2 regions of the Caproicibacter sp. genome follow, and region 2 is predicted to be linked to the other one. Evidence: predicted binding sites of a transcription regulator. Region 2 holds the regulator's gene; the other holds the start of a gene.
What was found. Region 2 encodes NrdR, which represses ribonucleotide reductase genes. Its sites were predicted from a motif close to CACNANATNTNGTG; they were not measured.

Region 1: a site for NrdR is predicted at 2,455-2,468, ahead of nrdD (anaerobic ribonucleoside-triphosphate reductase). Genes of this name have one in related genera too.

What each region holds. Positions count from the first base shown of each region.
Region 1 covers NZ_JBJKOP010000008.1:106,566-118,899, reverse strand. Annotated here, with positions in the region: gene ACLQ3M_RS01385 (undecaprenyl diphosphate synthase family protein) at 56-688, opposite strand; gene ACLQ3M_RS01380 (PocR ligand-binding domain-containing protein) at 809-1,861, shown strand; gene ACLQ3M_RS01375 (molecular chaperone GroEL) at 1,917-2,087, opposite strand; gene nrdD (anaerobic ribonucleoside-triphosphate reductase) at 2,147-2,416, opposite strand; gene ACLQ3M_RS01365 (hypothetical protein) at 2,694-3,011, shown strand; gene thrS (threonine--tRNA ligase) at 3,111-5,021, opposite strand; gene rny (ribonuclease Y) at 5,575-7,164, shown strand; gene ACLQ3M_RS01350 (TIGR00282 family metallophosphoesterase) at 7,306-8,073, shown strand; gene ACLQ3M_RS01345 (stage V sporulation protein S) at 8,194-8,454, shown strand; gene ACLQ3M_RS01340 (DAK2 domain-containing protein) at 8,621-10,306, shown strand; gene recG (ATP-dependent DNA helicase RecG) at 10,354-12,334, shown strand, end outside.
Region 2 covers NZ_JBJKOP010000047.1:59,308-71,641, forward strand. Annotated here, with positions in the region: gene ACLQ3M_RS13395 (M50 family metallopeptidase) at 1-481, opposite strand, end outside; gene ACLQ3M_RS13400 (1-deoxy-D-xylulose-5-phosphate reductoisomerase) at 485-1,639, opposite strand; gene ACLQ3M_RS13405 (phosphatidate cytidylyltransferase) at 1,683-2,507, opposite strand; gene ACLQ3M_RS13410 (isoprenyl transferase) at 2,508-3,215, opposite strand; gene frr (ribosome recycling factor) at 3,221-3,775, opposite strand; gene pyrH (UMP kinase) at 3,778-4,497, opposite strand; gene nrdR (transcriptional regulator NrdR) at 4,775-5,236, opposite strand; gene ACLQ3M_RS13430 (sugar phosphate isomerase/epimerase family protein) at 5,305-6,087, opposite strand; gene ACLQ3M_RS13435 (hypothetical protein) at 6,200-6,637, shown strand; gene ACLQ3M_RS13440 (ABC-F family ATP-binding cassette domain-containing protein) at 6,763-8,664, shown strand; gene ACLQ3M_RS13445 (HPr family phosphocarrier protein) at 8,707-8,955, opposite strand; gene mtaB (tRNA (N(6)-L-threonylcarbamoyladenosine(37)-C(2))-methylthiotransferase MtaB) at 9,086-10,411, shown strand; gene ACLQ3M_RS13455 (glycoside hydrolase family 10 protein) at 10,375-11,664, opposite strand; gene ACLQ3M_RS13460 (zinc ribbon domain-containing protein) at 11,742-12,107, shown strand; gene ACLQ3M_RS13465 (DUF1294 domain-containing protein) at 12,129-12,334, shown strand, end outside.

The sequences.
Region 1 (12,334 bases), on a different contig from region 2:
AGTATTGTTTACATAATAACATAAAATTATGAATTTTTTATGAACATTTGAAGAGCTAACCGCCCAGCGTTACATCACAGCTCTGATACCACCGCAGCGCCTCATAAAAATGTGAAGGTTTGAAATCAGGCCAGAAGTCGTCTATGATGTAAAAATCCGCATAAACCGACTGGGCAGGCAAAAAACCGCTTAAACGCCTGCACCCGCCCCACCTGATGATCAGATCCATTCTTGGAATTCCGGACGATTTGATCCGCCCGTTCTGTGCAAGGCCGTTTATATCCCACTCCCAGTCATAATTCACCAGAAAATTCAAATTGATTGTTCCCTTGCCAAAGCAAACCCTTCGGTTTGCATATTTTTTCAGTTCCGTTGGGAAAGCAGGCGATTCCGCATTTCCCACGACCAGCAAATTGGCGTCTTTGCCGCTTAATAGTTCGACAGCATCCACACAGGCCTTCGTAAATGAGTCGCGCTGCTCTTTTGCCCTTTTATTATTGTCTTTGGTGAAGCCGTAAAAAGTCGCTTCTTTCACACCGCATTCCAGCAGCTGACGATAAAGCTCAAACCCCGGCTGAATGCCGTACCGATACCCGTCTTCTTTCTTAAATCCGTTTCTTTGGGCCCATCTTCTGTTTCCGTCGGGAATGATACCGATGTGAGCGGGTATTCTTTTAAATTGTTCCATAAAAATCCCTTTAATTAAAAGTCAGGAAATTATTACCATTCCGATTAATTCCTTATAATTCCTTTCAACTGATAACATTTTCCATTAAATGATAAAATAGTTTAAAAAGGGGATGGACTTGTGATTAAGCTTCTGGACCATGAAAAAATAGATTTAAAGGCATTGGAAATCACAGATATTGTGGATCTTGTCCTGTTGCAAAAATTTCAGGATAATTTTGCCAAAGGAATGAATTGCGCGAGCGTCACGGTTGACCGCAACGGGAATCCGGTCACCCAGCCCAGCTCTTACACAAAGTTCTGCACCGAATTTATACATAAATCCACAATCGGAGACAGCCGGTGTGCGGAATCGCATCATCGAATGGGCTTAGAAGCCGCCAGAACCGGACGGCCCTTTATCGGCAACTGCCACGCCGGACTGATTGATTTCGCGGCTCCCATCATGGTGGGCGGCGAGCTTGTCGGCACCGTGCTCGGAGGGCAGTGCCTTGCCGGCAGCCCGGAGGAAGAAATATACCGAAAGACCGCCCAGGAAATCGGAGTTAGCGAATCCGGGCTGGTGGAAGCCGTTCATGAAATTGAAGCAACCAAATCCGAACGCATCTCGGCGGCGGCAGAAGTTCTCTTTATTGTCGTAAATTCCCTCGCGCAAAGCGGATACGCAAGACTGCAGTTGGAAGCGATCGCAAAAAGGCTTGCCGGCAAATTTGTTGAAATCTCCGCCACTTTGGAAGAACTCGCGTCGTCTTCACAGAGTATTATGGGCGAGCAGGAAGATTTAAATCAGGAAATTACACAGATTGGGAAATTTAATACCGAAATCGGAAATATTCTTGCGCTGATCAATAAAATAGCGATGAATACGAAAATCCTCGGCATTAACTCTTCCATCGAGGCGGCCCACGCGGGCGAATCGGGCGTAGGCTTTGCGGTCGTAGCCAGAGAGATTAAAAACCTTTCGGATAATTCCAAAGAAACAGCCAATGAAATTTCTCTGCTGACGGAAAAAATTAAAAAATCCATCAGCGAGACGGTAACCCACTCCGAAGTGACCCTGAGCACATCTCACGAGCAGGCAAAAGCACTTGAGGACGTCTCCAACGCGGTTCAGCAGATCGTCCATCTAGCGGATGAGCTGGACAACATGCTGAAAAACAGGGACGAACTCTAAATTTCCATATAACAAGGAGGCGCCGCGCGGCTACAGCCGCGCGGCGTTCTCTTCGTCAGCCTTCTTTTACGATTTTCTCAAGGCAGTGAATCAGGTCCTGAAGGCTGCGGATCTGAACATTCTGCTTCATGATCTCCGATTTCAAACCCTCAGACAGAGAATTAAATCGATCTTTCATTTTTGGGTCAATTTCAGTCATAAACACGATCACCCCGTCGATTAGCATTTCCCTTTCTTCAGAGAAAAACCATAAATCGGAGCAATCGCCCTCCTAAAATGAAAGTATTACATGCCGTGCTTGACGCGATCCCGCTCCTCAGCGCGTTTTGCGTTGTTCCAGCGGTCCATTGTTCCGACCAGATACCCTGTGATCCGGCGGATCCTCTCAAACGGAACCGGCTCCAGCTCATAGGACAGGTTCACATACTCGCCGTCCGGCTCAATCTGTAGAGATTTGATGACTCTGCCCGGATTCTTCTGATTGACATACTGAATATAGTTATTGACCTCTGATTCTGCCAATCCATTTCCGGTAACCGTTACATTCGTCTGCATCTTCAAACAGCCTTCTTTCTTAATCTGTTTTCATATCATACAATATATTGACTGAATCGTCAATAGTAAATCTATATATAGTTTGACATTCTGCCGTATAAGCCCAAGGGCTCCGGTCCATCCTGCCGGCCCTTTGCCTAAAATCTGCGAAAACTTAACGCTGTGAAACAAAATTTATGGTATGATATCATCTAAGATTGCGAATATGGACATGTTCCTCCCCCGCCGACGGCGGGGAGGAACATAAGTAACTGACGCAAACTGTAACGACGACCCAATGATCAACATCATCGTGAATTACATCCGGCCAAATGAGAAAGCCTCGCGAGGTTTTAATCTCGTCGTCAAGACGGACAGCCAAAACTTGCTGATAACAACCGAAACGGTCAATTTTACTGAGGAGGGATTTGGTGGTCAAAAGAGCCCTGAAATCCGCCATCGGCGTCAGCCTTGGGGTAGCGATTGGCGGCACCGTTCTGCCCAGGCTTTTGCGCCCATGGTTTTACAACAACACCTATCCGCCCCTGTGGATTCATGCATTATTAAATTTCAGTTTCGCTTACGCCGCATGTTTTTTGATATATCTTTTCGCTGAGTGGATTAAATCAAAGAGGAAAAGCTAAGGTTAAGGCTGCAAAAGGAGGGCCGTATCCGTTTATGCGGATACGGCCCTCTCGCTGCATTATTCTGGAAATCAGTCTTTTGCTTTTGTCGCAACTTCTTCTGAAGCCTTTTTCACGAATTCCGAGAGGCTCATGGCGCCCAGGTCGCCGCCCTTGCGGCTGCGAACGGAAATTTCCCCGTTCTGAGCTTCCTTTTCACCGATTACGAGCATGTAAGGAATCTTTTGAAGCTGCGCCTCGCGAATCTTGTAGCCGATTTTTTCATTGCGCGTGTCAAGTTCCATCCGCAGGCCCGCCGCGGCCAGCTCATCGGCCACCTTCCGGGCATATTCCTGCGTGCCGTCCGAAATCGGAAGCACCTTGACCTGAACCGGAGCCAGCCACAGCGGGAACGCTCCTGCGTAATGCTCCGTCAAAATTCCGATAAACCGCTCGATACTTCCGAAAATAACGCGGTGAATCATAACCGGGCGGTGCTTTTCGCCGTCGGCGCCGGTATAGGTCAGGTCGAACCGCTCTGGCATCTGAAAATCAAGCTGAATCGTACCGCACTGCCAGGTTCTTCCGATGGAGTCACGCAGATGGAAATCGATCTTCGGGCCGTAAAACGCGCCGTCGCCCTCGTTGACAACATAGGGCTTTCCGTTCGCTTTCAAGGCGTGAATCAGCGCGTCCGTCGCCATATTCCACTGTTCGTCGGTTCCCATGGAATCTTTCGGGCGCGTGGAAAGTTCCAGATTGTATTCAAAACCGAACACTTTGTAAAAGCTGTCGATCAGGTCCATCACGCCGAGGATTTCACTTTCAATCTGTTCCGGCGTCATAAAGATGTGAGCGTCGTCCTGGGTAAAGCAGCGAACGCGCATCAGGCCGTGCAAAGCGCCGGAAAGCTCGTGCCGATGCACCAGCCCCAGCTCCGCCACGCGCTCCGGAAGGTCGCGGTAGGAATGCAGCTTGCGCTTATAAACCAGCATTCCGCCGGGGCAGTTCATCGGCTTAATGCAGTAATCCCCGTCGTCGATCTTTGTCGTGTACATGTTGTCCTTATAATGATCCCAGTGCCCGGAGCGAAGCCAGAGGTCTTTGCTCAGGATGATCGGGGTGCGAATCTCCTGATAGCCGTGCTTCGCGTGCTCCTCGCGCCAGAAGTTTTCAAGCAGATTGCGCAGGACCATGCCCTTCGGCAGAAAGAACGGGAAGCCGGGGCCCTCGTCGTAAATGTCGAACAGATCAAGGTCGCGGCCCAGCTTGCGGTGGTCACGCTTTTTTGCTTCCTCCATCATCGTCAGGTATGCATCGAGTTCGGAGGCTTTCGGGAATGAAATGCCGTAAACCCTTTGCAGCATCTTATTGTTTTTGTCCGCGCGCCAGTAGGCGCCGGTGCAGTTGGTCAGTTTGACCGCCTTGACCTGGCCGGTTGTCATCAGGTGCGGGCCGGCGCACAGGTCGACGTAATCGCCCTGCCGGTAAAAACTGATTTTTTCTCCCTTGCCGGAATGTTCCCTGATCAGCTCCACCTTGTAAATCTGGTTTTCCTTTTCCATCAGTTCAATCGCTTCATCCGGGTCCAGCTCAAACCTCTCAAGCGGCAAATTCTGCTTGATGATTTTTTTCATTTCAGCCTCAATGGCGGTGAGATCCTCCGGGGTCAGCGTGCGGGGCAGGTCGAAATCATAGTAAAAGCCGTTTTCAATCGCGGGGCCGATGGCAAAGCCCGCCTCCGGAAACAGGTGTTTCACCGCCTGCGCCATGATGTGGGACGTGGTGTGCCAGTAAGCGCGTTTTCCCTCGGCGTCTTCAAACGTCAGAATTTCCAGACTGCAGTCGCTGTAGAGCGGCGTGCGCAGATCAACCGTTTTTCCGTCGATTTTTCCGGCGCACGCAGCCTTATAAAGCCCGGCGCCGATGGATTTTGCAACCTCTGCAACGGTTGTTCCGCTTTCATAGTCGCGAAGGTCGCCTTTTAAACAGACATGAATCATCCTGTTACACTCCTTTGAAAAATAAAAAAGCCCTGCCCCAAATCCTGGGGCAGGGTATTGATCCTGCGGTTCCACCCAATTCGACAAAAGCCATGCTTTTGCCCTCCTTGCGGCCCGATAACGGCGGCGGCCGGCACACCTTTTGCTCTCGCTTCGGTGTACACTCGGAGGCGGTAGCCTTCCTCCGTCCTGCTGCATGCGCTTTCAGCTCATAACGCACGCTCTCTGAAGCAGGGTCCCGGGCGAGGCTTCCTCGTCAACATTTTCAGCTTTTTCAGTTTTCATGAATCCCTGAATATAAAGATCTTTTATAATGATTATTATAGTAGCACCTTATGCATAAAATGTCAACGTGGCAACCGGATTTCCAAACAATGCGGCAATCATTTTGCAGCATGTCCTAAATTATGAAAACTCAGGAAGCATTTCTAAGCAAATTTCTTGACAGACCGGCATGGAAAGTAATACAATTATTTTTATGATGCAATATTTTGCATTTTATGGGATAACGCACCCATGATACCCAATTTTTATGATTTATTAAATTTTTATTATGAAGAAAAGGAAAAGGAGGTGCCAAAATTTGACTGTTACTCTCATTACCTGTATTATCGCTGTCGTCGCAGCCGCCGCCGTGGCCGCGGTTATATCCTTCCTCGGGGGGGTCGCTCACCGCAAAAAGATTGCCGAGTATACCATCGGTTCGGCGGAGCAGGAAGCAAAGCGGATTGTAAGCGATGCGATCAAGACGGCGGAAGCGAAGAAAAAGGAAGCAATTCTGGAGGGAAAAGATGAAATCCACCGCCAAAGGACGGAATCCGAGCGCGAACTGAATGAGCGCCGGAAAGAAATACAGCGGCAGGAACGCCGCATTCAGCAAAAGGAAGAGACGCTTGACAAAAAGACGGAAAGTCTGGAAGCCAAGGATGAAATCCTGAACAATAAGCTGAAACATGTGGAAGAACGCCTTGGCGAAGCGGAAGCTTTGAAAAAGAGTCAGTTTGAAATGCTGGAACGGATTTCGGGTTTCACCAAGGATCAGGCAAAGGATTATCTTCTGAACAATCTTGAAAATGAGTTAACTCATGAAAAAGCTGTCAAATTGATGGAATTCGATCAGCAGACGAGGGAAGAATCAGAAAAAGCCGCGCGGGAGATTATTTCGACCGCAATTCAGCGCTGCGCCGCGGACCATGTCGCGGAAGCCACCATCTCCGTCGTGCCGCTGCCGAATGATGAAATGAAGGGCAGGATTATCGGCCGCGAGGGAAGAAATATCCGCGCGATTGAGACCATGACCGGCGTCGACCTGATTATCGACGACACGCCGGAAGCGATTACTTTGTCCTGTTTCGAACCGGTCCGCCGCGAAGTGGCTCGCATCGCCCTGGAACACCTGATTGCAGACGGAAGAATTCATCCCGCACGGATTGAAGAAACAATCGAAAAGGCTCGTCGAGAGGTGGACGCCACCATTAAGCAGGAAGGCGAGCACGCCGTGATTGAAGCCGGCGTCAACGGCGTACACCCTGAACTTGTGAAGCTGCTGGGACGGCTGCGTTACCGCACCAGCTACGGCCAGAATGTTTTGAACCATTCCCTTGAAGTCGCCTATCTTGCCGGCATGATGGCAAGCGAACTCGGGTTGGACCCAACCGTTGCGCGCAGAGCCGGTCTGCTGCATGATATCGGCAAAGCGCTGGATCATGAAATCGAAGGTTCCCATGTCGACATCGGCGTCGATATGGCTCGCAAATATAAGGAAAGCGACGCGGTGGTACACGCGATACAGGCCCATCACGGAGACGTTGAAGCCAAAACGATCGTCGCCTGTCTGGTTCAGGCCGCAGACGCAATCAGCGCGGCGCGGCCGGGGGCAAGGCGGGAAAACCTGGAGAACTACATTAAGCGTCTGGAAAAGCTGGAGGCCGTTGCCTCCTCGTTTGACGGAGTCGACCGAAGCTATGCCATTCAGGCGGGCCGCGAAATCAGGATCATGGTAAAACCGGAATCCGTCGGCGATGACAAAATGGTGCTTCTGGCACGGGATATCTGTAAAAAAATCGAAAGTGATTTGGAATATCCGGGCCAGATCAAGGTTACCATAATCCGTGAAAGCAGAGCGATTGAATACGCAAAATGAAATTTCATCCGTCAGCTGAAGCTGCGGTGCAGGCTGTGGCACAGGAGGAACTTCTCTCCTGTGCAAACATTTTGGAACGACAGGGGAACAGAGTGCTGTTCCCTTTTTTTATCCGGAGTTTTCATCTTTGGGGGTAATCAAGTGAATATATTGGCAATCGGAGACGTGGTCGGCAGCATCGGCTGCAATTTTCTGCGCAGTCACCTGCCGGCCGTCAAAAAAATGAAAGGGATCGATCTGGTCATCGCGAACGGGGAAAACTCCGCCGACGGCAACGGACTGACCCCCGCGTCCGTTCATCATCTGTTCGACAGCGGCGTGGATGTTATTACATCAGGCAACCACAGCTTTCGCCGCAGGGAGAGCTACGATCTTTACGATTCCTGCCCGGCTCTGCTCCGCCCCGCGAATTTTCCTTCCTCCGCGCCCGGAAAGGGTTTTGAAGTCATCGATCTCGGGCGGATTCAGGTAGGCGTTCTGAATCTGATCGGAGTTGTTTACATGGAAAGCATGGAATCTCCTTTCGACGCTGCCGACCGGATTCTCTCGGCGGGCGTACCGAAAATCACACTGGTTGACTTTCATGCCGAGGCGACCGGAGAAAAGCGTTCTCTGGCCTACTACCTCGACGGCCGTGTTACGGCGGTTTTCGGCACGCATACCCATGTGCAAACCGCAGATGAAACAATTCTTCCCGGTGGCACGGGGTATCTTTCGGACCTGGGAATGACCGGCCCGGTTCAATCCGTGCTGGGGGTCAAACCGGAACTTACTATTCAGAAAATGAGGACAAAAATGCCGGTCCGCTTTGAGCTGGCGGACGGCGACTGCCGGATTGACGGCGCTGTTTTTTCCATCGATGAAAAGACGGGAAAGACGATTTCCATCGAAAGGCTACAAATCTCATGATAAAGTTTGGTAATATCGCTGTCTAAATTTTGATAATATAATTATTTTTTATAAAATATCTTGCAAAAACTTTTTTTTCGATTTATGATATTACTATTAAAAAAAGTTGGAGGATAGCTTATGGAAATCTTAAAAGTGTCGTCAAAATCGGCGCCTAATTCCGTTGCCGGCGCGGTTGCGGGGGTCATCCGGGAATCCGGCGCGGTGGAAATCCAGGCCGTCGGCGCCGGCGCCACCAATCAGGCTATCAAAGCCATAGCTATCGCGCGCGGTTATCTGGCGCCATCGGGAATTGACGCAATATGTACCCCGGCTTTTGCAAGCGTCACAATCGACGGCGAGGAACGCACCGCAATCAAGCTCATCGTAGAACCCCGGTAATACATGCCGATATCCTCACTTTACGTGGGGATATTTTTATTTTCCGCTTTCATTCCGGCAAATTATTAAAGATTGAATCCAATGGAAGTGTATGGTATAATAGTCGATATGAAACCGGACCGAACCGGGTTTTAACCGCTGTTAGAATTGAGGGAGTGCTGACAAAGTGATAAACGGGATTGATTTGAAAAACGCTATCATATCCGGTGCAAATAATATAATCCGCTATAAAACATCGGTCGATGAACTTAACATTTTCCCTGTCCCGGATGGAGATACGGGAACCAATATGTCCATGACGATGGGCTCCGCCGCCGCAGAGCTGGCTAAAACAACGTCAAGTTCCGCCGGGGAAGTCGCAAAGATCGCCTCCGGCGCCCTTCTGCGCGGCGCGAGGGGAAATTCGGGCGTTATTCTTTCTCTGCTGTTCCGCGGATTCGCGAAAGGCGTGGAGGGGATGGAGGAAGTCGGCGGCTCCGACCTTGCCTCGGCTCTCGGCGTTGGCGTGGAGGCCGCATATAAGGCGGTTATGAAACCGACCGAAGGCACGATTCTGACCGTTTCACGGATCGCATGCGAAGCAGGAAAGGCCGCCGCGCTTGACGATGACGACCCCGTAGCGGTATGGGAAGCCATTTGCAGAGGAGCACAGGAAGCGCTTGCCAAAACTCCGGAGCTCCTCCCCGTTCTGAAACGCGCCGGCGTTGTCGACGCCGGGGGCAAAGGCTTGTGCCATATTTTTGACGGTATGCTGAGCGTATTCCGTGACCACACCGTGATTTCAAACGAAATGCCGGAGGCGGAAGGCGATCAGCCCGGCAAGAGCAGGACATTGGACAGCGACTTTTTCCGCAACGCGGCCGCCGAATTCGACGAAGTGATTAACTTCACCTACTGCACCGAGTTCATCATCGGGCGGAATTCCGAATGCGCGAAAGACCCACAGGACCTTCGAACCTACCTTGAAAGCATGGGCGACTGCGTCCTCGTTGTGGACGATGACGAAATCATCAAGGTTCACGTACACACGGAGGATCCGGGCAACGCATTGGAAGCGGGCCTTGCCTACGGGCAGCTGCTGACGGTAAAAATTGATAATATGAAAGAGCAGCACCGGAAAAACGCCGAGGAAAACGAAGCCGCCAAAGCAAGATCAGCGGCTCCGGAACCGGCGGAGCCGGTGGAAGAAGTCGGTTTTGTGGCGGTCGCCGCGGGCGAAGGTCTGCAAACGCTTTTTTCCGACCTGGGCTGCGCGCAGGTGGTCAGCGGCGGGCAGACCATGAATCCAAGCACCGAGGAACTGATGGCCGCGGTCCTTGCGACTCCGGCGAAGACCGTCATCATTCTGCCGAATAACAAAAACATCATTCTGGCTGCTGAGCAGACCATTCCTCTGATTCAGGACCGAAAGGTGATTGTACTGCCGACCCGGACGATTCCGCAGGGCCTTTCCGCGCTGCTGGCCTATAATCCGGACGGAAGCGTCGAAGTTAACACCGTCGGCATGATGGAAGCAGCGTCCGGCGTTGAGACCGGCACCGTGACGTTCGCGGCCCGCGACTCCGAATTCGGGGGAAAAAGAATTCACGAAGGGGACACGCTGGGACTGGTGAACGGCAAATTAAGCCTGATTGAGAAGAGCAAGGACGTGGTTCACGCCTGTTCCAAGCTGACACGCTCCATGGTGGGACGCGGAACCTCGTTTATCACGCTGATATACGGCGCGGATGTGACCGATGAAATGGCGAACGACGCATATAACCGCATCAAGGCCAAAGTCAGCGGCGATATTGAAATCACCCTTGTCAACGGCGGACAGCCGGTCTACTACTTTGTTGTTTCGGTTGAATGAAAGCCATGCCCGCCTGAGTTGCCAAAAAATGTTTTGCAGGTGGTAAAATGGCCAGCCTATACGGACAGGAAATACAAACACTGAAAGGCGTCGGCAAACGGCGCGCGGAGCTTTTTCGAAAGCTCGGCGCGCCGTCGGTCGGCGCTTTGCTGCGTCTGTACCCCCGAGCCTATGAGGACCTGAGCCACCCCTTAACCATCCGTACCGCTCCGCTGGGAACGCCCTGCGCCGTCCGGGCAACCGTGATTCAGGCGCCCCGTGAAACTCGAATCCGCGGGGGAATGACGCTCTACAAGGCCCGTGCGGACGACGGGGAAAGCACCCTGGAACTGACTTTCTTCAACAACCGTTTCGTCATGAACCTGCTGAGGGAAAACGAAACCTATCTTTTTTACGGCAAAGTAACCGCTAATTTCCTCAAACGGGAGATGGCTTCGCCGGAGTTTTATCCGGCTGAATCCTGTCCCCCGGTCCTGCCTGTGTACCGCCAAACAAACGGCCTTTCCAGCCGGATGATCGGAAACGCGGTCCGCGAGGCGCTCCGTCTGCTGCCGGACCCGGTCCGCGACCCGATTCCGCCGATGCTGCGAAAAGAGCATTCCCTTCCCCGCCTGGATTTTGCTCTGAAAAACATTCATTTCCCCGCAACGATGGAATCACTCGCGCTGGCAAGAAGGCGGCTGATTTTCGAAGAGCTTTTGGTTTTGCAGCTCGGTCTTTTGAAAATCGGGGGCCGTTCCCGCTCCAGAAGCCGGTTTCAGCTTCAAAAAGACTTCACAGGGGAATTTTACAGTTTGCTGCCTTTTTCGCCCACGGACGCCCAGAAAAGGGCCGTTCGGGAAGCAATGGCTGACCTGCTCGGCGGTTTCCCGATGAACCGCCTGATTCAGGGAGACGTCGGTTCCGGCAAAACGGCCGTGGCCGCCGCCCTGTGTTACTCCGCGATTCGCAACGGCATGCAGGCGGCGCTGATGGCTCCGACGGAAATTCTCGCACGGCAGCACGCGCAAACGCTTTCAGCGCTGCTGTCCCCCGCGGGAATACGGGTCGGCCTTCTGACCGGCTCTCTCCCCGCCGCCGAAAAGAAGAAGCTGCGCGCCGCGCTTGCCTGCGGTGAAATCGACCTGTTGATCGGCACGCACGCGCTGATTTCGTCCGAGGTAAAATTCCTCCGGCTGGGTCTTGTAGTCACGGACGAACAGCACCGGTTCGGGGTCACCCAGCGGGCGGCACTCGCCGCGAAAGGCGGCCGCCCCCATATGCTGATTATGAGCGCGACGCCGATTCCCCGAACGCTCGCCCTGATGATTTACGGCGATCTGGACCTTTCCGTACTGGACGAGCTGCCGCCGGGCAGGCAGAAAACAGAGACCTACGCCGTAACGCCGGATTACCGCACGCGCGTTTTCAACTTTGTTAAAAAGCAGATACAAAAGAACAGGCAGTGCTACATCATCTGCCCCACGATTGAAGAGGGCGGCAGCGATCTGGCAAGCGTGACGGCTTACGCGGAGCTTCTGAAGAACAAATGGCTGCCGGACTGCAGAATCGCCATGCTGCACGGAAAGATGAAGTCAAAGGAAAAAGAAGCGGTGATGGATCGGTTTTCCCGGGGGAAAACCGACGTTCTGGTTTCCACTACGGTCGTGGAAGTTGGGGTCGACGTGCCGAACGCCACGGTCATGCTGGTCGAGAACGCGGAACGCTACGGCCTTTCCCAGCTGCATCAGCTGCGGGGACGCATTGGGCGCGGGACTCACGCGTCAACCTGCATCCTGATTTCCGCGGCACAGAACGACGAAGCCCTCGCACGGCTGAAAATTATGTGCTCCACCTCCGACGGGTTCCGTATCGCGGAGGAGGACCTGAAACTCCGCGGGCCCGGCGACTTTTTCGGAAACCGGCAGCACGGACTTCCCGATTTGAGAATCGCGGATATGATGACGGACATGGACCCCCTGCGGGAAGCTCAGTCGGTCGCGAAAGAAATATCCGGTTCGGACCCGGAGCTCTCTCTGCCGGAGCACC
Region 2 (12,334 bases):
CACGGTCCCCATAAATCCGGTAATGGTCGACGGAGATAAATTCATCCCCTCTCTTCAATCCGGCCTGCTGCAGCGCCGAATTCTGATCAAACTGCGAAACGGTGGTGGAAGAAAACGCGCTTTCCTGCCCCAAGATCGTCATCATTAAAACGAGCCCGAGCAAAATGTTCATGACGGCTCCCATGACAACGACCAGGAATCGCTTCCAAACAGGCTTTTGGCCAAAGGACCCGGTATCGGCGCTTTCTTCGTCCTCACCCTCCATGGCACAGAAGCCGCCGATCGGCAGCAGGCGAAGGGAATAACGAGTTTCTTTTCCCTGTTTATGAAAAAGGGTAGGCCCCATTCCAATCGCAAATTCATTGACTCGAATCCCGCATAACTTAGCGGTAAAAAAATGGCCGAATTCATGGATAAAAATCATAAATCCGAATAGCAGAACAGCAATGATAATCAAAATTGCTTTTATGATGATAATCACCTCTCAGGTAGTAACTTTGCTCAAAACGAAACTGCGAGCACGCGCATCGGCCCGCAGAACATCTTCGACACTCCGCACCTCATCCACGTCAGGCTGATGCTCCATCGCTTCCCAAACCAACTCTCCAATTTCCAAAAAGGAAATCTTGTGGTCCAAAAACAGCTTCACTGCCACTTCGTTTGCTCCGTTCGCCGCTGCAGGCGCAAGGCCACCGCGCCTTAGCGCGCGTCTGCACGCCGCAAGACAGCGAAACGTCTTTTCGTCCGCATTTGAAAATGTCAGAGTACCGTATTTTGCCAAATCAAGAATATCCGTATCGGAGGAAAGACGTTCCGGATAGGTGAGGGCATACTGAATCGGAAGATGCATATCGGGGACACCGAGCTGCGCGATTACGGACCGGTCTTCAAATTCCACCATGGAATGAATGACGCTTTCCCTTTGCACCAGTACGTCGATTCTATCATCCGGGAGTCCGAAAAGCCAGGAGGCTTCAATAATTTCCAGGCCCTTGTTCATCATGGTCGAGGAATCAATCGTAACCTTCGGCCCCATATGCCAGTTCGGATGTTTTAACGCCTGTTCCGGAGTTACGCTTTTCAAATCTTGCAATGTTTTTCCGAAAAAAGGTCCGCCGGAAGCTGTCAGAAGGATCCTGCGAATTGCTTTTTTCCCGGGACTGCCCTGCAGACATTGGAATACCGCGGAATGTTCGCTGTCAACGGGAAGAATCCGAACATGTCGCTCTTCCGCTTCCCGCATGACCAGCGCGCCGCCGGCTACCAGTGTTTCCTTGTTGGAAAGCGCTACATCCTTTCCGGCGCGAATCGCCGCAAGAGTCGGGCGAAGTCCGACCATTCCGACGACGGAATTGCAAACAAGGCCTGCCGTTGGCAGGCAGGCCGCTTCGCATAAGCCGTCCATTCCCTGCACTACCCTGACAGGCAGGTCGCTGACCGCCGTTTTTAGTTTTAAAGCAGCGGCCGGATCAAAGACCGCTGCAACCTGGGGGCGAAATTCCCGGATCTGTTCTTCCAGCAGGCCGACGTTTTTTGCTGCCGCCAGCGCACAGATTTTCAGACCCAGTCTTCTCGCGACATCCAAAGTTTGGGTGCCGATGGACCCCGTGGATCCCAAAACGGATAAACATTGTTTCATTATTATTCACCAATTGTTTTGATTATTGCAATCTATGAGAAATTTAGCTTAAAACGATGGGAAGCAGCTGAACCAGGATATAAACAAACGGAGCTTCGAAGATCACGCTGTCGAAACGATCGAGAATTCCGCCGTGCCCCGGGATAATTTCACTGAAATCTTTAATATGGCAGCTGCGCTTGATCAGTGAAAAGCTCAGGTCGCCAAGAATCGAGATGCCTGTTCCGAAAACTCCGATCAGAACAAGAGGCAGGTATGACACATTCACGCTGTAAGCATAATAGATCGCGTGAAATAAATAACCGAAAACCAGCATGGCGGCAACATTCAGAAGAAGCCCGCCGATGGCTCCCTCTATGGTTTTATGCGGACTGATATTTGGGCAGAGCTTATGTTTTCCGAAAAAGGTCCCCGCGAAAAAAGCGCCGACGTCCGCCGTCCACGCGGAAAAGATTCCTATAATCACATAAAACATCCCATGGCTGCCGCCGATTTCTCTTAAGCTGATAATTGTTCCCAACGCGGACGGAATCAGCAAAGACATACTGTAAATTACGCCGACTTCGCGAAAAGTAATCTCCGTATGATATAAAATCAAAGCGGAAAAAATGATTACGGTGTAGAGAAAATAAGCGGCGTCATGCCAAAAGGGAGTTGAAAGGAATGGAAACACCGCAGAAAAAAGCAGACTGGGAATCAGAAGGATCAGATTTTTGGCAAGACCCAGCGCGGTGATAATTTCATTCACCGCAAGAACGGAGATCAGGCCGATCGCAAAATTCAAAGCAAGCGGAAGCGTGCTGTTGCAGATAACGATCGCGGCTAGAAAGACAATCAGGGTCAGTGCCGATGTAACTCTTGTTCTCAATCAAATCCCTCCGAAGCGCCTGTTGCGGGCGGCATAGAGATCCAGTGCTCGATCCAGATCTTTCGGCTTGAAATCCGGCCAAAGAGTATCCATAAAAATATATTCGGTATATGCGGACTGCCACAAAAGAAAATTGGAAATTCTCTGTTCTCCGCTAGGGCGAATGATCAAATCAGGGTCAGGCTGTCCGGCAGTATACAGCCTGCGGGCAAAGTCCTCTTCCCCAATTTCGTCCGGCGGCAAACTGCCATTCTGAACATCCCGAACCAACGCCTTTGCCGCCTGAAGGATCTCTGCACGACCGCCGTAATTTAAAGCAATATTCAAAACCATTCCGGTCTTGTTTTTGGATACACGGACTGTCTCGTCGATTAACTCCCTCAGCCTGGGATCAAAGGCTGTTTCATCGCCAAGAAAGCGAACCTGAATATTTTCATCAAGGAAATTCGTTAAGGCATCGCTGAGATACTGCTTGAAAAGCTTTATCAGCGTCAAAACCTCATTCTGCGGGCGCTTCCAGTTTTCGGTTGAAAACGCGTAAATCGTCAGATAACGGATTCCTATTTGATTGCAATAGCGGACGATGGTCTTAAAAACCGCCGCTCCGGCCGCATGGCCTGCAGAGCGGGGAAGACCCCGCTCTTTCGCCCAGCGGCCGTTGCCGTCCATAATAATTCCCACATGTACGGGCAATATTTTTGCCGTCATGAATTTTATATCTCCAAAATTTCCTGTTTCTTATTTTCGAAGACCTTATCCGTCTCCTTACAATACCTGTCTGTCAGTTCCTGCGTGTGCTTTTCAGCCGTTTTTAAATCGTCTTCCGTCAGCTCAGAGTTTTTCTTCTTCACTTTCAGCTTATCCATCGCGTCACGACGGATCGAGCGAATCGCGACCTTGCATTCCTCCGCCATTTTACCGATTTCTTTCACGAGGTCGCGGCGTCTTTCTTCAGAAAGCTGTGGAAACGTAAGTCGGATGATTTTGCCGTCGCTCTGCGGATTAATCCCCAGTTCGGAAGTTTCTATCGCGCGTTCAATCGATTTGCACACGGTTGCATCCCACGGCTGAATGGTAAGGACACGCGCTTCACTGACGGAAATAGCGGCAAGCTGATTGATCGCGGTCGGCGCGCCATAGTAATCCACCCGAATTTTGTCCAGGACAGCAGGATTGGCCCTGCCTGCGCGAATCGCGGCATAATCGCCCGAAAGAACGGAAATGCTTTTTTTCATACGGCTCTCGGCATCAGATAATATTTCTTTCATGACTAATCCTCCTTTACAACTGTTACAATTGTTCCAATCGGCTCGCCGCAGACCGCTTTTACAATGTTCTCCGGCCGGTCGATGCTGAACACCAGAATTGGAATATGGTTATCCATGCAAAGGGAAGCGGCGGTACTGTCCATTACCTGCAGGCCACGGTTCAGCACATCAAGGAAAGACAGAGAATCAAATTTTACCGCATTCGGGTTTGTCTTTGGATCGCTGTCATAAACGCCGTCAACCATGGTTGCTTTCAGTACGATATCCGCGTCGATTTCGGCGGCACGCAGGGCTGCGGCCGTGTCTGTGGAGAAGAACGGGTTGCCTGTACCGCAGCCGAAAACCACCACTCTCCCCTTTTCCATATGACGAACAGCCCGATTGCGGATATATGGTTCAGCGATCTGTCTCATTTCAATCGCAGTCTGAACACGGACCTGAACGCCAAGCTGCTCCAGTGCATCCGCCACGCCAAGCGCGTTGATTGTGGTGGCAAGCATTCCCATATGATCGGCCCGCGTACGGTCCATTTTGCCGCTGCTGCGCCCGCGCCAGAAATTTCCGCCGCCCACAACTATGCCGATCTGTATTCCCATATCAGCGCATTGTTTTATTGGCCTGCAAATTTCCAGAACCTTGTCGAAATCAATCCCGTGGGATTTCGAACCAGCCAGACTTTCGCCGCTTAATTTTAATAAGATTCGTTTATATTTTGGCTGCAATTCCAACACTCCTATTCAGTTTCTCTTATTTTACATGATGGATAGTGCAAAGTAAAGCATTTCATCGCTAAATATAGTTATTCTTGCCAGATTCCACGCGCCAAAGACAGAATGACGATTCTTTTTTCACACGATACCCAACGACGGGTCGGCAGGGCGTTTAAAGCAAAAGCTCTTTTGCTCTCACCGGCACTGCCGGTGGTTTCGATGCACAAAAACAGCCGCCCAACTTTTTCACAATTGGCGGCTGAACTTCCGTTTTCAAGCGGCAGAAAAATTATTTCGATTTATTTTTAATGATCCGGTTGAGTTCGTCCATAAACGTGTTGACATCTTTGAACTGGCGATAAACAGAAGCAAAGCGGACATATGCAACTTCATCGACCGCTTTTAATTTTTCCATGGCATATTTACCAATCAGGCTGGACGGTACTTCGCGGTCCAGAGAATTTTGAAGCATATTTTCAATTTCATCAACGATTTTTTCCAGCGTTTCAATAGAAACAGGGCGCTTTTCACAAGCCCGCAGCAATCCGTTCAGCAGCTTGTTGCGGTCAAAGGCCTCTCGTGATTTGTCTTTTTTGATCACAACGATGGGCACCGTTTCAATCACCTCATAGGTGGTGAAACGTCTGGAACACTTCAGGCATTCCCTGCGTCTGCGGATTCGTTCCCCCTCGTCCGTCGGGCGTGAATCGATTACTTTGCTTTCTGCGTAACCGCAATATGGGCACTTCATCGCTTGGATCACCTCTGCTTAATTATACCAATTTTCAGTATGAATATCAAGCAAAACTATGAAATCTTTCATAATAATTCTTCAACAACATGTTTAGCCGAAACAAGCTCTTCCATCCGGGTGAAATTTTTCCGGTATACCTCAATAATCAGGTCCCCGTCAAAGCTGAATTTTTCCAGCATGCGGATCAGTGCCGGATAATTCATTGTTCCACAGCCGGGAAGCACGCAGTCCGATCCGGGCATATTGTCATTCATATGGACGTGAACGATTCTGTCTCCCATCGCGGCACAAATCCGGTACGGATCCTGCCCGCCTCGGACCGCCTGCTTAATGTCAAGGACAAAAGCGCAGTTCTCGCCGCAGTGTTCTTTCATTTTAAAGATAAAAGACGGGTCGTCGCTTAAAAAATTATTTACATTCTCCTGTGCAACGGTGACACCAAATTTTTTTCCCAGCTGAAACAGCCGGACGTACCGTTCATAATATTGCAAATCGGCGGCAGGCGAGCGCTTTTCGCTTCGTTTGCCGTGGAGGACAAATATTTCGGCGCCCAGCAAATTACACACCTCAAAATATCTTTTATAGATTTCAAGGCCGTCGAGAAACCGCCGTTCGTAATCGGAAAACAGCATGAAGCTTTCAAATCCGGAAGTAAACGGGTGCAGCGATTTGATGCGGCTGCCCGTATCCTTCGCCTTGAGACGAAGTTCCCTGACATAATCCGGCTTCAGTTCGCTGAATGTATTGATAAAAATTTCAAATTCGTGAAATTGCAGCTTCAGCAATTCAGAAAAAGCGTCTTCAAGCAACATCGGATATAAACAAGCCGTGGAAATGCCGGCCCTCATAAAATCACCTCCTGGTTATTATATTCCAGCCAGGGGCAAAAGTCCAGATTAAACAGGATCGGTCACGGGTATCCTAATATAGTGAAGATGATGAAGGAAGGAAGAGAACTCTATGCGGCGGGACAAAAAGAGAAATCTGATCGTGAACGAACTGTTTCGCGTTTCCCGTTTAAGCATGGAGGCGGCCGAGCTGGTCCTCCCTCTCGTGAAAGACGAAAGCTTAAAATATCAGGTTCAACGGCAGCAAGAACTTTACCGCTCCACCGCGGCAAAGTCGGCGGAAATTCTGTGCCGAAGCGGACTTAATCCGGAAGATGAGCCGGGACTGATGGAACGGGTTCTTCGTGATTCCATTAGAATGGATACCTCATGGAATAAAAGCGCCCCTCATATTGCACAGATTGCCATTCATTGTACAGACGCCGCGATGAAAGATCTGGTGAAATCCATGAACCGATCCGCCGACGACGACACGGAAAGCCGAAAGCTTGCAGAAGAATACCTGGCCGCAAGTCAGAAAAACATTGAGCTTTTAAAAATGTATCTGTAAAGGGGAAACTGCCCGGGAGCCGCGCACGTCCTTGATTTCAGCCGACAATTCCGTTATAATGATTGGAACGGCGATCAAAGCCGTGAATCCTGCTTGACAAGCAGTGTACATAGGAAGGATAGAGCATGGGGTACCTCAGCATCGGAAATCTGGAAAAATCGTTCGGTACGCAGGTGGTGCTGAGCGATGTTTCCTTTGAAATACAGGAAAACGACCATGTCGGACTGATCGGAAGCAACGGTTCCGGAAAAACGACCTTGTTTAAGCTGATTACCGGAGAATTGTCCCCGGATGCAGGAACCATCTCGGCCGCAGGAAAAACGACGCTCGGCTATATGGAACAGCATGTTTGCCGCGACCTTGACAGGAGCGCTCTGGATGAAGTCCTCACGGTGTTTTCAACACTTCTTGCCCAGGAGCACGAGCTGGAAGAAATTGAACAGATCCTTCTCAACGGCAGCCCGGAAAACGTTGATTCTCTTGTAGATCGGCAAACCGTCTTAAACGAAAGATTCATTGCGGACGGCGGGCTGACCTTTCGAAGCCGTGCGCGTTCCGCGCTCCTTGGGCTTGGCTTTGACGAGGAACAGACGGCTACCCCGATTGGCAAGCTGAGCGGCGGACAGCGCGCGAAACTGCAGCTGGCAAAGCTGCTCCTCAGCGGTGCAAACCTGATGTTGCTGGATGAACCGACCAACCATCTTGATCTTGCGTCCGTCGAATGGCTGGAGGATTTTCTGCGCTCTTCCAAAGCGGCCTTTCTGGTAATTTCCCACGACCGTTATTTTCTGGATCGGGTAACAAACCGGACGTTTGAACTGAAGAATCACAAGCTGAGGCTCTATAAAGGAAGTTACACCTCCTATCTGGAGCAGAAGGAAAACAACGATCTCTCCGTAAGCCGACAGTACGAAAACACACAAAAAGAAATCAGCCGTCTGGAAGGAATTGTCGCGCAGCAGCGCCGGTGGAACCGTGAAAAGAATATTAAAACTGCGGAAAGCAAACAGAAAATGATCAACCGGCTGGAACAGACCCTTGTAAAACCGGACGCACAGGAAAACACGCTTTGCTTTCAGTTTGGAATCAATGTTCGCAGTGGAAACGACGTTTTGACCGCCAAAGATCTCTCTCTCTCTTTCGGGGACAACCATCTGTTTCAGAACGTGTCGTTTGAGATTTACCGGGGGGACCGGGTTTTCCTGATCGGCCCAAACGGCTGCGGCAAAACCTCCCTGATCAAAGTTCTTCTGGGGCAGCTTTCCCCGGACTCCGGTTCCTTTCGCTTGGGGACAGGCGTGAAAATCGGATATTACGACCAGCTGCAGACAGGGCTGAGGCCCGAAAAACGAGTGATTGACGAAATTTGGGACTACTATCCTCAAATGACGGAAACACAGGTCCGCAGTGCGCTTGCGGTTTTTTTGTATCAGGGGGAAGATGTTTTCAAACAGGTTTCGGCTCTGAGCGGCGGAGAGCGCGCAAGGATCCTGCTGCTGCGCCTGATGCTGTCCCGGGACAATTTTCTTTTACTGGACGAGCCAACCAACCACCTGGATCTTCCGTCCTGCGAGGCGCTTGAGTCTGCTCTGGAAGATTATGAAGGAACTTTGCTCATCATTTCTCACGACCGTTATTTTATCAATAAAACCGCAAATCGCATTTTCGCTTTAAAAACGGATGGATTGGAGGACTGCGGCGCAAATTATCAGGAATACCTGGACAAAATAAAAAACGAACAGACCGCAGCGCCTGCCCGTGAAAGCGAAATGGAAAACGACTACAAACGAAAAAAGAAACAGGGGGCCGCGCTTCGAAAACAAAAGGCAGCGATTCTGCGGCTGGAGAAAGAAATCGACCAAAACGAGAAAATCATTGCGGATCTGGAAGAAAAACTTGCCGAACCCGAAACTGCAAGCGACTATCAGGCTGCGATGGAACTAGCAAACCAAATTAACTCCCTGAAATCAGAGAATGAAAACCTCTTTGAAGAATGGAGCGGCCTGTCCCAGCAGGAAGAGGCATAAAAAAACAGCGTCGGTCTCAACGGCCGCGCTGCAACTTGAAATTTAAGACTTTATAGGGACGGGATCGCATTGGAACTGTTGTAACTGCCTGATAAAATCATCCGCATTATTGCTGTCGACTTCAATTTTCAGTGGCTTGGACAAATCAAGACTGAAAATACCCATGATCGATTTGGCATCGATCATATATTTGTCGGTGGCAAGGTTGATCGGAAAATTATAACTGTTTGTCAATGTGACAAATTTTTTCACTGCTTCAATGCTGGAAAGAAGAATCGAAGTCGTGTACATACAGTTACCCCCCTGATTTATTTGTCTCTACAAAATATAGCTCAATTCTGACGCAAGGTCAATGTTAAACTTGCCTATAGATTTTTTCTTTCGACAAAACAAAATATCTATTTTTATAAAAGGTGTACAAATGAAAGTATCTGTTCTAACGCTAGGATGCAAAGTAAACCAATATGAATCCCAGGTTCTGCTAAATCGTCTTCAGATGGCCGGCTTTACCGTTTGCGATTCCTTGCAGGAAAGCGACATCGTCGTTTTAAACACCTGTACGGTAACTTCAATGAGCGACCGGAAAGCACGCCAGATGCTGCACCGTGCCCGCAGAGATAATCCGGGCGCGGTTTTGGTTGTAACCGGATGCCTGCCTCAGGCATTTCCTCAGGCCGTTGAAAATGAGCTTGCGGAAGCCGATATTGTACTGGGCAATTCCAACCGGTCCTCCCTATTGCCCGATCTGCAAAAATATCTGATGGATAGACAGAGAATCATCGATATCGTCCCGCATAAACAGGGCGAAAAATTCGAGCCGATGAATACGAACCGTTTTTTTGAGCGGACACGCGCTTTCTTGAAAATCGAGGATGGCTGCAATCGCTACTGTTCTTACTGTATTATTCCATATGCACGCGGAGCGGTACGGTCAAAACCGATGGAAGAGCTGAAAAACGAACTGGAGCAAATTGCTGCGGGCGGCTACCGGGAAGTCGTTTTAACGGGAATCAACCTGTCCGCATACGGTCAGGAACTTGGCCTGACGCTTTGTGACGCAGTTGAAGCCGCCTGCGCGGTCGAGGGAATCCGACGGGTCCGTCTTGGTTCCCTCGAGCCGGAACGACTGGATGAATCCGTGATAGCACGTTTGAAACGCCAAGAAAAATTATGTCCGCAGTTTCATCTTTCGCTTCAAAGCGGGTGCGACGAAACTTTGAAGAGAATGAACCGGCATTACGATACGGAGGAATATCGAAGGATTGTCCGAAATCTGCGTAAAGAATTTGACAATTCCGCGATCACAACGGATATTATGGTTGGCTTCCCGGGCGAAACGGAGGAAGAATTTGAAAGCTCCAAAATCTTTCTGAAAGAAATCGGTTTTGCAAAGGCACATGTTTTCGCTTATTCCCGCAGACCCGGAACGGTTGCAGACCGCGCACCGGACCAGGTGGACCCGAAGGTGAAAGAGGACCGCAGCAAACGAATGATTGAAGCGGCCCGGGAAACAAGGTCGGCGTTTCTTCAAAGCCAGTGCGGCCTGACGGAATCCGTCCTCTTTGAACGGAAATGCTCGGCCGGCGTCTATGAGGGTTATACGGCCAATTATACGCCGGTCAGAACGCACAACGCCGACGACCTCTGCGGAAAAATTCTGACAGTGCGCATCACGGAAACCACACAGGATTTTTGTCTTGCCGAGTCGGTTCAGGGCGAGCGGCCCAAAGCCTCCACAACATTCTGAACCTCCTGCTTTGTCTGATCTCCCACCAGATAATCGCAGGAATAAAACATGAATCCGTTACAGGTGGTTTCGCGCCCGTACTCAACCTGGCTTGCCAGAATCCCGCTGGAAGTTTTCCAGGTGCCGCTGTCCGCGTCGGACCCGGCCTTATAGACCGCCAGACCATAATAGAGTTTTATATTTTTGTTTGTAACCAGCTGTCGCCATGCTTTTGCCGCTGTGTCAAACGGCAGGACCGGATTATCGAAATTAACGTACAGCTGCGGACAGATATAATCCACATAGCCTGTTGCGGAGCACCATTCCGTGACATTTGCGCCCATTGCAAGGTCGTTCTGAATGTTGCCCTGCGGGGCAATACCGAACGGCAGGGAAGGTTTCACGGATTTTATTTCCTGATAGACCAGCGAGACCATTGCGCTGACATTTGCCTGCCGCCAGTCCGAAAGTTTCATAGGGGTTCCGGTCTTTTTGGCGGATTCACAGTAGGCGGAATAAGAAGTCTGATCAAACGCCGCGTCTTGTGTCGGATAAAAATAATCGTCGAATTGAATGCCGTCCACATCGTAATTCTGTGCGATCTCCTTTACTCCGTCCGCTACAAAACGGCGGACCCCGCCGTAAGCGGGATTAAAATATTTGCCGTCGCCAGAATCGACCACCCAATCTGCTTTTGAATTGTCTTTCTTCCATGTGTTGTAAACATTTCCCACCGCTAAAATGGAAGGCGTGTTTGAAACCTGAATTCTCAGTGGATTCACCCAGGCTTGAATCTTCAATCCGGCCTGGTGGCTTGCCTTTATCATATCGGCGAGAGGGTCGTACCCCGGATTTACGCCCTGAGTGCCCCCCACAACATGGCTCCATGGAAAATAAGAGGATTTGTACAGCGCGTCCGCAAACGGTCTTACCTGAACAATCAGCGTATTCATTCCGCACTTTTTGGCGTTGTTGATGATCGTATTAAACTTATTTAGAAAGGCTTGTTCGCTTTTATCGTCGTCTCTGCTCATGTTCAGGCTTAGATACGGAACCCAGACCGCGCGCATTTCCGATTCGTTTCCCGTGACGTGAGCGACGGCTTCCGCCGCGGAGGAAGTCACAGCGGTTTCGTTGGGCCGCGGGATTTCCGTTACGGACGTTTTTAGATTGTTGCTGCGGTTGAAATTAACTGCCATCGTCACGGCAACAACGATCGCGAGGAGAAAAACACATACTATCATACTGTGCCGGTTAAACAGCCTGATTACCATTTTTTTCATCCTTTCCATAACATCATTTGACAGAAATAACGATATCGTGTAAAATAATCCCTTCGGGGGGTGGAAAAATGTTCTTTATTATTGGAATCACGAGCGGTATTGCGGAACTGGGTTTTCGCAGCTGCGGGTATTTTCCCTGTTGCTCTCTCAGGGGAAAGACGGCATTGGTAACATGCGTTTACAAGCAGTTTACTTTTTTCTTTATTCCCCTGTTTCGTTTCGGGAAAAGATATTTTATTTCATGCCCTAACTGCGGGGCCGTTTATGAAATCCATCGCGAGGAAGGAAAACGAATTGAACGCAGCCCCGGTTCAGAGATAAATCCGGACCAGATTTTCCGCGTAGCGGGGCGCGCCGCCAGGTTTTGTCCGAATTGCGGCGCACAGGTGAACCCGGACAGCCGTTTTTGTCCGAATTGCGGCGCCAGACTGTAATGGAGGCTGGGAGGAAAAACATTGCCTGGTTATATATATTTGATTTGTTACGCGATTATTATTAATCTTGTGGCGGCAATTTCCACCGTTGTGGATAAGCACCGCGCAGCGCGGCACAGATGGCGAATTCCTGAGAGCAGGCTTTTGTTTTTTGCCGCCGTCGGCGGTTCGCCCGCCATGCTGTTTACCATGCTGCTGATTCGGCATAAAACAAAGCACGCAAAATT